Regions from separate parts of the Saccharothrix australiensis genome, predicted to be linked through region 1. Evidence: riboswitches for the same ligand, from Rfam matches in the RefSeq annotation. Region 1 holds a riboswitch; the other holds the start of a gene.
The links. A riboswitch is a leader RNA that binds a small molecule or an ion and turns the genes downstream of it on or off. The one in region 1 is predicted to bind S-adenosylmethionine.
Positions count from the first base shown of each region.

Region 2: linked by a shared signal. The riboswitch ahead of C8E97_RS27785 (aminotransferase class V-fold PLP-dependent enzyme) and the one ahead of C8E97_RS05015 (methionine ABC transporter ATP-binding protein) in region 1 are both predicted to bind S-adenosylmethionine.

Region 1 is NZ_RBXO01000001.1:1,029,244-1,036,674, forward strand. Features, by position in the region: gene C8E97_RS05005 (resuscitation-promoting factor) at 1-1,405, shown strand, start outside; gene rsmA (16S rRNA (adenine(1518)-N(6)/adenine(1519)-N(6))-dimethyltransferase RsmA) at 2,035-2,913, shown strand; SAM riboswitch class I at 3,000-3,092, shown strand; gene C8E97_RS05015 (methionine ABC transporter ATP-binding protein) at 3,287-4,297, shown strand; gene C8E97_RS05020 (methionine ABC transporter permease) at 4,294-4,977, shown strand; gene C8E97_RS05025 (MetQ/NlpA family ABC transporter substrate-binding protein) at 5,017-5,826, shown strand; gene C8E97_RS05030 (DUF4184 family protein) at 5,789-6,556, opposite strand; gene C8E97_RS05035 (4-(cytidine 5'-diphospho)-2-C-methyl-D-erythritol kinase) at 6,774-7,431, shown strand, end outside.
Region 2 is NZ_RBXO01000001.1:6,574,093-6,581,523, reverse strand. Features, by position in the region: gene C8E97_RS27790 (potassium/proton antiporter) at 309-1,781, shown strand; SAM riboswitch class IV at 1,948-2,062, shown strand; gene C8E97_RS27785 (aminotransferase class V-fold PLP-dependent enzyme) at 2,101-3,417, shown strand; gene lspA (signal peptidase II) at 3,422-4,126, shown strand; gene C8E97_RS27775 (RluA family pseudouridine synthase) at 4,168-5,052, shown strand; gene C8E97_RS27770 (hypothetical protein) at 5,162-5,578, shown strand; gene C8E97_RS27765 (AsnC family protein) at 5,575-6,507, opposite strand; gene dnaE (DNA polymerase III subunit alpha) at 6,671-7,431, shown strand, end outside.

The sequences.
Region 1 (7,431 bases):
CGACTGGTTTACTCCCGTGAAGTCCACCTCGGTGGACGTCCTGGAGAGACCGGAGGCCGGTTGGTCCGACTGGGACACCTCGGTTTTCAGCATCACGCCGGACGACGTCCTGGAGGTCCTCGGACCCGACGCGGACGAGGTGCTGGCCAACGCCGACGTGGACGTCGACGAGCTGATCCGGCTGATCAACGCCGAGACCACGCTCCTGCCGCCGATCACCATCCCGGACGAGGTCTCCCAGGACCGGGTCGCGAGCGGCTTGGCCGCGGAGCAGCCGAGCGCCCCGCCCGCCGCCCTGGTCGAGGCCGCCGGGAAGTGGAAGCGCCGCTTCCTCAAGGCCGCGGTCGCCACCGTGCTGGTGACCATCTCCGGCGGCGGCGCCACCGCGATCGCGATGGACAAGTCCGTCACGGTCGACGTCGACGGCGAGGCCAAGACCGTCCGCACCTACGAGTCCACGGTGGGCGAGATCCTCGCCGACGAGGGCATCGCGGTCGGCGAGCACGACGCGCTCAGCCCGTCGCCCCAGGCGAAGGTCGGCGACGGCGGGAAGATCTCGCTCGACCGCGGTCGCCTGGTGAAGGCGACGGTCGACGGCGAGCAGCGCGAGGGCTGGGTCCGCTCGGTCAGCGTGGACGAGGCGCTGGACCAGCTCAAGATCGACGACGAGGGCGCGTGGGTCTCCCACGACCGGAACATGGCCGTCCCGCTCGACGGGTTGTCGCTGGAGGTCAAGAGCCTCAAGACGGTCACCCTGTTCGACGGCGGCAACCCGCCGCAGCAGATCCGCACGAACGCCGTGACGGTCGACGAGCTGCTGAAGGCGCAGAACCTGACGCTGGGCGCCGAGGACAAGCTCGAAACCGCCGCCGACCTGCGCATCACCAACGGCGCCGAGGTCCACATCAGCCGGACCGGCGTGTCCGTGATCAACGCGACGGAGACCGTCGAGCAGTCCGTCGAGGAGATCCCGGACGGCTCGCTGATGAAGGGCTCCAAGGAGGTCATCGACCCCGGCGAGCCCGGCGAGCAGATCGTCACCTACCGCGTGACGCTCAAGAACGGCCAGGAGACCAACCGCGAGAAGCTCGGCGCGAAGGTCACCAAGGAGCCGAAGGCCAAGAAGGTCAAGGTCGGCACCAAGCTCCCGCCGGACGGCGAGGTGTGGGACCGGCTCGCGCAGTGCGAGGCGACCGGGAACTGGGCCATCAACACCGGCAACGGCTACTACGGCGGCCTCCAGTTCAACAAGAGCACCTGGGACGCGTACGGCGGCGGCCAGTACGCCGCGTACCCGCACCAGGCGACCCGCGAGCAGCAGATCGCCGTGGCGACCAAGCTGCGCGACGCGCGCGGTGGGTACTCGGCGTGGCCGCACTGCCAGAGCAGGCTCGGGCTGTCGTGACATCGGCCGCGACTCCGTCGCGGCGGGCGGGGCTGTGTTGGATTGCCGCTCCTCCGTCGCGGCGGGCGGGGCCGCCTGGAGTCGGCGCCTTCCCTCGTGAATCCGCCAACGCTCCGCCAAGGGGCTCCGCGTTGGCGGATTGACTCGGTCCAGGCGCCGACGCGGCCCCGCCGGGGTTGAAGGAGGGCGTGCGACAGGCTGCGCGGCCCCTGTCCCGGCGGGTGGGGCTGTGTTGGATTGCCGCTCTCCCGTCGCGGCGGGCGGGGCCGCCTGGAGTCGGCGCCTTCCCTCGTGAATCCGCCAACGCTCCGCCAAGGGGCTCCGCGTTGGCGGATTGACTCGGTCCAGGCGCCGACGCGGCCCCGCCGGGGTTGAAGGAGGGCGTGCGACAGGCTGCGCGGCCCCTGTCCCGGCGGGTGGGGCTGTGTTGGATTGCCGCTCTCCCGTCGCGGCGGGCGGGGCCGCCTGGAGTCGGCGCCTTCCCTCGTGAATCCGCCAACGCTCCGCCAAGGGGCTCCGCGTTGGCGGATTGACTCGGTCCAGGCGTCGACGCGGCCCCGCCGGGGTTGAAGGAGGGCGTGCGACAGGCTGCGCGGCCCCTGTCCCGGCGGGTGGGGGAGAATGTGTTGGTGACTGATGGGACTTCGTCCGCGGTGCCGGGGAGTTCGTTGCTCGGCCCCGCGGACGTCCGGCGGCTGGCTGCCGAGGTCGGGGTTCGGCCCACCAAGAAGTTGGGGCAGAACTTCGTCCACGACCCGAACACGGTGCGGAAGATCGTCGCCGCCGCCGACCTGTCGGCCGACGACGTGGTGCTGGAGGTCGGGCCGGGGCTCGGGTCGCTGACGCTCGCCCTGCTGCCCGCCTGTCGCGCCTTGGCGGCCGTCGAGATCGACCCGGTCCTGGCGGCCAGGTTGCCGCGGACCGTCGCCGAGCGCGCGCCGGGGCTCGCGGACCGGCTGACCGTGGTCGAGGCCGACGCGATGCGCGTCACGGCCGACCGGTTCCCGGAGCCGCCCACCGCGCTGGTCGCCAACCTCCCGTACAACGTGGCCGTGCCGGTCGTGCTGCACCTGCTGGCCGAGCTGCCCTCCCTGCGCACCGGCCTGGTGATGGTGCAGTCCGAGGTGGCCGACCGGATGGCCGCGGGTCCCGGCAGCAAGGTCTACGGGGTCCCGAGCGTCAAGCTCGCCTGGTACGCCGACGCCCGCCGCGCCGGACCGGTGTCGCGGTCGGTGTTCTGGCCGGTGCCGAACGTGGACTCCGCGCTGGTCGCGTTCACCCGCCACGACCCTCTGTCCACTGTGGACCAGAAGGTGCTGTTCTCCTTGGTGGACGCGGCTTTCGCGCAGCGCCGGAAGACCTTGCGGGGCGCGCTGTCCGGGTGGGCGGGCTCGGCCGCCGAGGCCGGGCGCCTGTTGTCGCTGGCAGGCGTCGATCCGGGCGCTCGGGGCGAACAACTGGGCGTCCGGGAATTCGTCCGGATAGCCGAGGTTTCCTCGTCGCGATAGCCGATGATCTTTCGGCCATAAGTGTGATTTGGCGAACGATCCGCATACAGGCTTGCGTTCATGCCTCTGCGTCAGGTGTACTCGTGCTGCCATCCCGAGCGGCCGAGAGACCTGGCTCCACGACGCCGCAGCAACCACCTCCCCGTGGAGGCAGGTGCTTCAGCCAGGATCGATGGAGGATCACGTGCCCAGGATGCTGCTCACCCGCCGGCGAGTCGTCGACCACGGACGTCGCACGGTGTCGGGCTGTCGCAGCTGACCCGTCCCGGCGCTTCTCCGAGTTCCTCGCCGTCCTCCGGACACCCTTCTTGAGCTGGCCTCCGGCCGCGCACGCCACGAGCGTGCGCTGCCGCGTGCAGTCGTGGAGCGAAACGTGATCACTGTTGAGAACCTCACCAAGACCTTCCCCGGCAGTACCGGTCAGGTTCGCGCGCTGGACGGCGTGAACCTGGACGTCGCCGCGGGCTCCGTCCTCGGCGTCGTCGGCCCCAGCGGGGCGGGCAAGTCCACGCTGGCCCGGTGCGTGGCCCTCCTGGAGCGGCCCGACAGCGGCGCCATCCGCGTCGACGGCACCGACCTGGTGTCGCTCGGCGGAACCGCGCTCCGCGCCGCCCGCAGGCAGATCGGCGTCGTGCCGCAGGGCGACTCGCTGCTGCGCCAGCGGACCGCCGCGGGCAACGTGGCGCTGCCGCTCGAGTCGGCGGGCGTGCCCGGCCCGCAGCGGCGCACGCGCGTCGCCGAGCTGCTCGACCTCGTCGGCCTGACCGACAAGGCGGGCTCCTACCCCGACCAGCTCTCCGGCGGCCAGCGCCAGCGCATCGCCGTCGCGCGCGCCCTCGCGGCCAGCCCGTCCGTGCTGCTGGCCGACGAGCCGACCTCCGCCCTCGACCCCGACACGACCGGCTCGGTGCTCACCGTGCTCGACCGGGCGCGGGCCGAGCTGGGCGTGACGGTGCTCGTGGTGACCCACGACATGGGCGTGGTCCGGAAGATCTGCGACGACGTGGCCGTCCTGGACGGCGGGCGCGTGGTGGAGCACGGCAAGGTGCTGGACCTGGTCGCCGACGCGTCCTCGCGCACGGCCGCCGCGCTGCTGCCCGCCGTGGACCAGAACCCGGCGGTGGAGGGCGCGTACGACCGGGTGGCGGACGTGGTGCTGGTCGGCTTCGCGGCCGTCGGCGCGCTGCTGCCCGAGGCGACCAACCGGTTCGGCGTGGACCTCAACCTGCTGGGCGGCGGCCTGACGCGGCTCGGCGAGACGCCGGTGGCGCGGTTCCGCGTCGGCCTGACCGGCGAGCGTTCCGATTCGGCCCTGGAATGGATTGCGGAGGCGGGTGGGGCGGTGCGCCGGACCCTGGCCGGTCCGCAGGGAGTAGCTGCGTGAAATCTGCGACACCCTGGCCCACCGTGTTCGACTACCTCGTCACGGCTACCGGCGAGACGTTGTACATGGTGGGCGTCTCCACCCTGATCGCCACCGTGCTCGGTGTGCCCGTCGGCGTCTGGCTCCAGCTCACCGCTCCCGGTGGGCTGAGGCCGAGGCCGCTGCTGCACAAGCTGCTCGGGTTCGTGGTCGACCTCGGCCGCGCGATGCCGTTCCTCGTGCTGCTGGTGCTGCTGACCTCGCTGACGCGGCTGGTGATCGGGCAGTCCATCGGACCGACGGCGGCGATCGTGCCGCTGTCGGTGGGCGCCATCCCGTTCGTCGGCAGGCTCGTCCAGAACGTCCTGTCGGAAGTGCACGTGGCGGTGGTCGAGGCCGCCGTCACCACCGGGGCCACCACGACCCGCATCGTCCGCAGCGTCCTCCTGCGCGAGTCGCTGCCCGCGCTGGTCAACGCGATCGGCGTGACCGCGATCGCCCTGCTCGGCTACTCGGCGATGGCCGGCGTGCTCGGCGGCGGCGGCCTCGGCGACCTCGCCGTGCGGCTGGGCTACCAGCGCTTCGACGACCGGGTCCTCTGGTCGACCGTGGCGGTGCTCGCCGTCATCGCGACCCTGATTCAGTTCCTGTTCAACCGCGTCGCGCGCGGCGTCGACCGCCGCCGGCACGCCTCCGTCTGACCTCCGCCCTCCCGTTCGACCTTGATTGAGGAAATCCCCATGCGTATTCGTGCTGCCCTCGTCGCCGTGCTGCTGACCGCGGTCGGCTGCGGAAGCGGCCAGACCGGTGGCGCCGCGTCCGACCCCGACGCGGCGCTCAAGGTGGGCGTCAGCCCCGTCCCGCACGCCCAGGTGCTCAAGTACGTGGCCGACAACCTGGCCAAGGACAAGGGCCTGAAGATCGAGGTCGTGGAGTTCACCGACTACGTCCAGCCGAACACCGCGCTGGTGGACGGCTCGCTGGACGCCAACTACTTCCAGACCGTGCCGTACCTGGAGACGTTCAAGTCGGAGAGCGGCGCGACGCTGGAGTGGGTCGGCCCGGTGCACCTGGAGCCGCTCGGCGTGTACTCCAGGAAGCACAAGAACCTGGCCGACCTGCCCGAGGGCGCCAAGGTCGCGGTCGCCAACGACGCCACCAACGAGGCCCGCGGCCTGCGCCTGCTCCAGGAGAACGGCCTGATCAAGGTCAAGGAGGGCGCGGAGAAGACCGCGACCGTCCGGGACATCGCGGAGAACCCGAAGAAGCTCCAGTTCGTGGAGCTGGAAGCGGCGCAGCTGCCCCGCTCGCTGGACGACACCGACGTGTCCGTGGTGAACGGCAACTACGCCATCGACGCGGGCCTGAAGCCGGCCGACGACGCCCTGGTGCTGGAGAAGACCGAGGGCAACCCGAACGCCAACGGCCTCGTGACGCGGGCCGAGCTGAAGGACGACAAGCGGATCAAGGACCTGCTCGCGCTGCTGCAGTCGCAGCAGGTGAAGGACTACATCAAGAACACCTTCGCGGGCTCCGTGCTGGCGGTGTGACCCGCGTGGCGTGCCCTCCGCGCCGGCGGAGGGCACGCCACAGCCCGTACAGCGCCAGTGCCGCCAGCGCGCCGCTCACCACCGTGATCGACGCGCTGACCAGCACGTCCGCCGGTCCCCGGCCGGTCGTCGTGACGGCCGCGAACACCGCCGTGAACACCGCCACCAGCGCCACCACCGGCGCGGGCCGGTCCGGCGGCGCGAACCGGGCGGGCACGGGGCGGCGCGGCATCGCGGCCAGCCTGCGCAGGCCCCACACCACGACGACCAGCCCGCCCAGCGCGGTGCTCGCCCACTGGCCCAGCGCGTACAGGGGCACGCCCCCGACCCGCGCGGCCAGTTCGGGCACCAGCAGCACCGCCCAGCCCCGCTCGTGCGTGAACCCGTCCCACCCGAGGTGCGTCGCGCTGCCGACCAGCGCCGAGACCACCGCCGCGACGCCGAACCGCGGCGCGGGCAGCCACGCCACGCGCGACCGCAGGCCCGCCGGCGCGAGCGCCAGCGCCGGTTCGAGCAGCAGCAGCCGGTACACCAGCAGCGCGACCAGCGCGATCGGCACGTCCACCAGGACCATGCCCCACCAGGTGTGCGTGTACTCGCCGCCGCCGGGGTAGAGGAGCACGAAGTACGGCAGGTCGGGCGCGACGGCACCCGCCACCAGCGCGGACGGCACCAGCGGGCGGACGGCCAGCGGGATCGCGGCCGCGATGTGCGAGACGGTGAACGGCACACCGGATTGGATCACCCGGCACGCGCCGGTCCGGGGCCGGCCCGCTCGGCACACCCGTCGCGGGACGGCCCGGTGGACACGTCGCGCGACACCCGTGCACGTGGAGTGACGACCCGCCGCCGCGCGTACGCCGCGGACCGCCACCGCTCGGGCGTTTTCCCGCAGGTCGGACGCCGGCGGGAGCGAACACCCGCCGAACGCCCGTAGGCTTCATGGCGTGCTCGCCGTAGTCCCACCCCCGGTCACCGTCCGCGTCCCGGCCAAGGTCAACCTGCACCTGGCGGTCGGTGAGCCGCGCGCGGACGGCTACCACGACCTGGTGACGATCTTCCAGGCGCTGTCCCTCACCGACGAGGTGACGGTCGCCGTCGCCGACGACCCCGGCGTGGAGGTGCACGGCGAGGGTGCGGACTCCGTGCCCACCGGGCCGTCCAACCTGGCGTGGCGGGCGGTGCAGGCGCTGGCCGCGCACGTCGGCCGCGACCCCGGCGACCCCAAGGTCCGCGTGGTGATCCGCAAGAGCATCCCGGTCGCGGGCGGCATGGCGGGCGGCAGCGCCGACGCCGCCGCCACGCTGGTCGGGCTGGCCGCGCTGTGGCGGCTGGAGGTCGGGCGCGACGAGCTGGCCGTGCTGGCCGCGAAGATCGGGGCCGACGTGCCGTTCGCCCTGTACGGTGGCACCGCCCTGGGCACCGACCGGGGCGACCAGATCGTCCCGGTGCTCGCGCGGCACACGTTCCACTGGGTCCTGGCGTTCGACCGGCGCGGCCTGTCCACGCCCGAGGTGTTCGGCGAGCTGGACCGGCTGCGCGCCGACGGCGACCCGCCCAGGGTCGGCGCGGCGGAGGCCGTGCTGGAGGGGCTGTCGTCGGGCG
Region 2 (7,431 bases), 5.5 Mb from region 1:
CGGGCTCCCGCCGGTCTGGCCGGGCGGGCGCGGGCGGGTGCCGCCGGTCTCGCCGAAGTCGGCGCGGGCGGGTCCGCCGAACTTGACCAGTCCTTTGTGGACATGCCGGGCCGGGTGTCTTGAATCGATTGCCCTGCAAGGCTTTCCGGCGAGCCGGACGGGTCGGGCGGCACCCCGGCCGACCGGCTCCTGGGAGCGGTGCCGGCGTCCGGTTAGCGACGTCGCGACCGCGCCGGATTAGTCCAAACCGGCTTCACCGGGGAGAATGACACCCACAGCGTGAACAACCAGGAGGTCGAGTGGGTGGTGTGACGGCCTTCCTCGGCATCGGCGCCGCGGTCCTGCTGCTCTCGGTCATCGCGGTGCGGGTGTCGATCCGGCTCGGTCTGCCCTCGCTCCTGCTGTACCTGGGCATCGGCGTCCTGCTCGGGGAAGCGGTGCTGGGCATCCAGTTCGAGGACGCCGACCTGACCCGCTCGCTGGGCACGGTCGCGCTCGTGCTGATCCTCACCGAAGGCGGCCTGACCACGCGGTGGTCGGCGGTGAAACCCGCGCTGGGCCTCGGCATCGCACTGTCCACAGTGTCCGTGGCGGTCAGCATCGGCGTGACCGGGCTGGCGCTGCACCACCTGCTGGGCCTGGACTGGCGCACCGCACTGCTGTGGGGCGCGGTGCTGTCGTCCACGGACGCGGCGGCGGTGTTCAGCGTGCTGCGCGGCGTCGGGGTCGGCAAGCGGCTGATCGGCGCGCTGGAACTGGAGTCCGGCATCAACGACGCGCCCGTGTACATCGCGGTCGTGCTGCTCGCCTCGTCCGACGCGATCACCTGGACCACGCCGCTGCTGCTGGTCTACGAACTCCTCGCGGGCGCGGCGATCGGCGTCGGGCTGGGCTGGCTCGGCGGTGTCGCGCTGCGGCGGGCCGCGCTGCCCTCCACCGGCCTGTACCCGCTGGCGACGGTCGCGGTGTGCCTGCTCGCGTACACGGCGGGCGACCTGGCGCACGCGTCCGGCTTCCTCGCCGTCTACACCGCCGCGCTGGTCCTGGGCAACGCCCGGCTGCCGCACCGGTCGGACACGCTGTCGTTCGCCGAGGGGCTCGGCTGGATCGCGCAGATCGGCCTGTTCGTCCTGCTCGGCCTGTACGCCTCGCCCGAGCGGCTGCCGGAGGCGCTGGTGCCCGCGCTCGTGGCGGGCGCGGTGCTGGTGCTGCTCGCCCGGCCGGTGTCGGTGCTGGTCGCGGCGCTGCCCTTCCGGGTGCCCTGGCGGGAGCAGGCGTTCATCTCGTGGTCCGGGCTGCGCGGCGCGGTGCCGATCGTGTTCGCGCTGATCCCGCTCATCCAGGGCGTGCCCGACGCGGGCCGGCTGGTCGACGTGGTGTTCGTGCTGGTCATCGTGCTCACGATCGTGCAGGGGACGTCGCTGCCGTGGCTGGCGCGCTGGCTCGGGCTGGTGCGCTCCGGCGAGGCGCGGGAGATCGAGGTCGACTCGTCCGCGCTGGACGAGCTGGGCGCGGAGCTGTTGCAGGTGCGCATCCAGCGCGGGTCCAAGCTGCACGGCGTGTACCTGTCGGAGCTGCGGCTGCCGCCGGGCGCGACGGTCAGCCTCGTGGTGCGCGAGGACCAGGGCTTCACGCCGCAGGCCACCACCCGGCTCCAGGAGCACGACCAGCTCCTCGTCGTGTGCACCGAGCACGCCCGCACCGCCACCGAGCGGCGCATCCGGGCGGTCGACCGGGCGGGCCGGTTCGCGCGGTGGAAGGGCGACGCGGGACTGCCGTGACCGGCGCGGTCGGCGGGCGACGCCGGCCCGGCGCGGTCGTCCTCGCGCGGCGGCGGGACCGCCGCGACCGGGTCGGCGCGCCGGCGCGGCACCCGTGATCAGCGTGCTCCCAGGATGTGAACCCGGCTCGACTCGGCGGGCCGGTGTCGGCTAACTTCGGCGTCGAGGTCATGAGTGCCAGCGCGAAGCTCGGGCTAGCTGGCCGGCAACCCTCCTACCGCGGTGGGGTGCCCCCGATGAGGACCTGGCTCGGCGCGCAGGGCGTCGGGCAAGCGCGGGCCTTCCCCAGCGGAGTCCGCCGGACCCGTCGGAGGTTGACATGACCGTCGCAGTTCCCGGATCGATCGCCGCCCTGCCCCGCGTCGTGGGCGCCGCGCTGCGCGTGCCGCTGGTCACCGGCGAACGCGTCGAGTACGCCAACCTCGACCACGCCGCCAGCGCGCCCTGCCTGGAGCAGGTGCGCGACGCCGTCGACGAGCTGCTGCCCTGGTACGCCAGCGTCCACCGGGGAGCGGGGTTCGCCTCGCGGGTGTCCACCCGCGTCTACGAGCAGGCCCGTGACGCGGTGCGCCGGTTCCTCGGCGCGCGACCGGGCGACACCGTGGTGTTCACGCGCAACACGACCGACTCGCTGAACCTGCTGGCCCGCTCGCTGCCCCGGCACACGGCCGTGCTGCTGTTCGACACCGAGCACCACGCCGCGCTGCTGCCGTGGCGCGGGCCGCACGTCCGGCGGCTGCGCACGCCCGCCTCGCCGTCCGCCGCGGTCGCCGAGCTGGACCGGGCGCTGGCCGCCGCGCCCGAGGGGCCGCGCCTGGTCGTGGTGACCGGCGCGTCGAACGTGACCGGCGAGGTGTGGCCGGTGGCCGAACTCGCGGCGGTGGCCCGCCGGCACGGCGCCAGGGTCGCGCTCGACGCCGCCCAGCTCGCACCCCACCGGCCCGTCGACCTCAAGGCGCTCGACGTCGACTACGCCGTGCTGTCCGGGCACAAGGTGTACGCGCCGTTCGGCGCGGGCGTGCTGGTCGGGCGGGCGGACTGGCTCCAGGCGGCCGAGCCGTACCTGGTCGGCGGCGGCGCGACCGCGCGCGTCACCGACCGCGGCGACCGGCTCGGCGTGGCGTGGTCGGCGGTGCCCGAGCGGCACGAGGCCGGTTCGCCGAACGTGGTCGGCGTGCACGCCCTCGCCGAGGCGTGCGACCTGCTCGGCCGCAACTGGGCGCAGACCGTCGCGCACGAGCGGGAGCTGCTGGCCAGGCTCCGCGCCGGGCTGGCGACCGTGCCCGGCCTGCGCGAGCTGTCGCTGTTCGGCCCGGAGCACGACCGGGTGGGCGTGGTGAGCTTCGTCGTCGCCGGGCAGGACGCCGGGTACCTCGCCGCCGCGCTGTCCGCCGAGCACGGCGTCGGCGTCCGCGACGGCGCGTTCTGCGCGCACGTGGCCGTGCACCGGCTGACCGACGGCGACCGGGCGCTGCGGGCGTCGCTGGGGCTGGGCACGACGGTCGAGCACGTGGACCGGCTCGTGGCCGCGCTGCGGTCGCTGGTGCTCGACGGCGCGCGGTGGGACTACGAGGTCGTCGAGGGCCGCTGGGTGCCGGTGGACGACCGCCGGGCGCTCCCGCCGTTCCTGCGCTGAGGCGATGCTGGACAATGGGCCGGTGAGCACTGAGTCCAACAGCGAACCGGGCACCGGGCCGGACGGCGCGGCGGCGACCGGGGCACGGCCGCTGCCCAAGCGGCGGGTGGCGCTGCTGGCGGCGATCGCGCCCGTGGTGCTGGCGCTGGACGTCGTCACCAAGGTGATCGCCGTGCGGACGCTGGAGGGCCAGGAGCCCGTCGAGCTGTTCGGCGGCTTGGTCTACCTCTCGTTCCTGCGCAACTCCGGCGCCGCGTTCGGCCTGGCCGAGGGGTTCACGCTGATCCTCGCGCTGGTGGCGTTCGGCGTCGTCGGGTTCATCCTGTGGATCGCCCGCAAGCTCCGGTCCGTCGGCTGGGCCGTCGGGCTCGGCCTCGTGCTGGGCGGCGCGCTGGGTAACCTGGCGGACCGGGTGTTCCGCGGTCCCGGACCGCTGCGCGGCCACGTGGTGGACTTCATCTCCGTGATCGAGCCCTACGGCGCGTTCTTCCCGGTGTTCAACGTCGCCGACTCGGGCATCTGCGTCGGCGGCGCGGTGATCGTGCTGATGGCGCTGCTCCAGCGCGACTACGACGGCACGCGGCCGGCGAAGGCCGGCGCGTCCGGCACCCCGGCGTCCGGTTCTTCGGGACAGGGTTCCCCGGCGTCCGGTTCTCCGGCGTCCGGTTCTCCGGGGTCGGGTCCCTCCGGGTCGGGGGCGGGCGCGTGAGCGGCTACCGGACGCTGCCCGTGCCCGACGGGCTGGACGGGATGCGCGTGGACGCCGGGCTGGCCAAGCTGCTCGGCCTGTCCCGCACGGCGGTGGCGGCGCTGACCGAGTCCGGCGACGTGGTGCTGGACGGGCAGCCCGCGGGCAAGTCCGACCGGCTGGTGGCCGGCGCGTGGCTGGAGGTCACGCTGCCCGAGCCGGAGAACCCGGTGCGGGTGCAGGCGATCGCCGTCGAAGGGCTCGCGATCCTGCACGAGGACGACGACGTCATCGTGGTCGACAAGCCGGTCGGCGTGGCCGTGCACCCCAGCCCCGGCTGGACGGGGCCGACGGTGGTCGGCGGGCTCGCGGCGGCGGGTGTGCGGATCGCCACGTCCGGCGCGGCCGAGCGGCAGGGCGTCGTGCACCGGCTGGACGTCGGCACCACGGGTGTGATGGTCGTCGCCAAGAGCGAGCACGCGTACTCGGTGCTCAAGCAGGCGTTCAAGGAGCGCACCGTCGACAAGCTGTACCACGCGCTGGTGCAGGGCCACCCGGACCCGATCAAGGGCACCATCGACGCGCCGATCGACCGGCACCCCAAGCACGACTACAAGTTCGCCGTCATGGCCAACGGCAAGCCGAGCATCACCCACTACGAGGTGGTGGAGGCGTTCCGGGCGGCGTCGCTGCTGGACGTGCACCTGGAAACCGGGCGCACGCACCAGATCCGGGTGCACTTCTCGGCGCTGCGGCACCCGTGCGTCGGCGACCTGACCTACGGCGCGGACCCGGTGCTGGCCAAGCGGCTGGGCGTGACGCGGCAGTGGCTGCACGCCCGCACCCTCGGGTTCCACCACCCGGCGGACGGCCAGTGGGTGGAGTTCACCAGCCCCTACCCGGACGACCTCGCGAAGGCGTTGGAACTGCTGCGTTCCGAGGGCTGACCGCCGGATACCGCGCGCGTGCCGCGCCGACTCGCACATTCCTCCCACGGACGGGTCGCGTTCGCGTAACGTTTGGATCAACGGCACGCTCGTATGGGAGGTACGTGTGGTGTCCACGCACTACGACGACCCGGACCGCACGCCACCGCGGGGCATCCCGGTCACACCGGGCCGACGTCGCCGCCCGGCGGACGTGGCCGCCTGGAACGCGGCCGAGGCGCAGCACCGGCGGGCGCGGTCGGTGGACCCGCGCGCGGACGACACGGTCGTGCACCGGCCCGTCGACGTCGGCGGTGACCGGGCGGCGACCGGTGGCGGCGGCTGGAGCGTCGCGCCCGCCGTGATCGGGGGCGACCAGCCCGAGGCGACCGAGCCGCCACCGCAGTCGTCGTCGCAGTCGTCGCAGCCACCGCCGTCGTCGCGGTCGTCGGGGCGGGCGGAGCGATCACCGGACGAGCCGCGGCCCGCCGGGCGCTCGTTCTTCGCGAAGCTGTTCGGGCGCGACCGCCGACGCGACGAGCCCTAGTCCTCGACCGTCCAGACCAGGGTGTTCAGGTCCGTTTCCGGTCGGGCGCTCCAGCGGATCGACGTCACGGTCGTGTGCTCGGGCAGCACGTACACGGTGTGCCCGCCGGCCGTCTCGCCCGGCTGGACGCCGATCTTGTGCGGCGGCCTGGACGACAGCGACACCGGGGCCTTGCCGATGACCTCGCCGGTGTTCGTCATCAGCACCAGGTACATGTCGGGCAGCGCGTTGAACGTCACCGTGCCGATGTTCGCCAGCTCGGTGTGCACCACGACGGCCCGCTCGCCGTCGGCGAGCTTGTAGCCGGCGGCGGTGAACAGGAAGTCGGCCGGGTCGACGACCTCGACGAGCTGGATGGTGAACCGCGCGCCCTCCAGCCCCTCGGTCTCCAGCGTGCTGCCGATCTTGCCGGTGCGCGACTTCGGCGCGGGGGCCTGGTCGCCGCGCGCCCACCCGGACGACTGCGGCGGGCCCCACGTGCTCATCGGCTCCGCCGACGGCGATTGCGAGGGCGACGGCGATTGCGACGGCACCGGCCCGGTCGGCGGCTTGACCGGGAACGAGCCGGACGGCGGAGGAGCCGGGAACGGGCCGCTGGGCGGGCCCTGCCGGTACGCGCCGGACGGCGTGCCGCGCACGGTGCCCGGCGCGGGCTGGTACGGCCCGCTGGGCGTGCCCCGCGCGGCCTGGCCCTGCGGGCCCGTGTAGTTGCCCCACGCCACGCTGTTGGCGAGGGCCTTGCGGATGCCGTTCGGGTCGCACTCGACGCCGACCAGCAGCGGCAACCCGCTCCCGGACAGGCTGATCAGCCGGGTCGCGGCCTCGCGCGGGTCCATGCCGAGTCTCGCGGCGATCTCGTGCACGGCGGCACGGCCCATCTCGGCGAGCATGGCCAGGAGACGGGCGTCGACGGGGTCCGGCGCTACCACACCTCGAACGCTACCCGCCTGCGGCGATCTCCGCGCCATCGCCCCGCCGGGGAGCGCGGCGCGAGGTCCCGTGTCGGGTTCACCCCGCCGGCCGCGAGGTTATAGGGTCGGTGGCCTCTTGCCGGTGCCTTCCCACCGGGCAGAAGTCGATCTCCGAGGAGGCATGGTGGCGGACTCGTTTGTGCACCTCCACGTGCACACCGAGTACTCGATGCTCGACGGCGCGGCGAAGTTGAAGGACATGTTCGGCGAGTGCGAGCGCCTCGGCATGGCGGCCGCCGCGATCACCGACCACGGCAACATGTACGGCGCGTACGACTTCTACCGGCAGGCGACCGCGGCCGGCATCAAGCCCGTGATCGGCATCGAGGCGTACATGGCGCCCGACTCCCGGTTCAACAAGAAGCGCGTGCTGTGGGGCGACCCCGGCCAGAAGTCCGACGACGTGTCGGCGTCCGGCGCGTACACGCACCAGACGATCTGGGCGCGCACCAACGAGGGCCTGCACAACCTGATGAAGCTGTCCAGCCGCGCCTCCACCGAGGGGCAGCTGGGCAAGTGGGCGCGGATGGACGCCGAACTCGTCGCCGAGCACTCGGCGGGGCTGATGGCGACCACCGGCTGCCCGTCCGGCGAGGTGCAGACGCGGCTGCGGCTCGGGCACGAGAAGGAGGCCCTGGAGGCCGCCGCGAAGTGGCGCGACATCTACGGCGCGGACAACTTCTTCGTGGAGCTGATGGACCACGGCATCGAGATCGAGCGCCGGGTGCGCGGCGGGCTGCTGGAGATCGCGAAGAAGCTCGCCATCCCGTTCGTGGTCACCAACGACTCGCACTACACCTACGCCGAGGACCGCGAGGCGCACGACGCGCTGCTGTGCGTGCAGACCGGCAAGACGCTCCAGGACCCGAGCCGGTTCAAGTT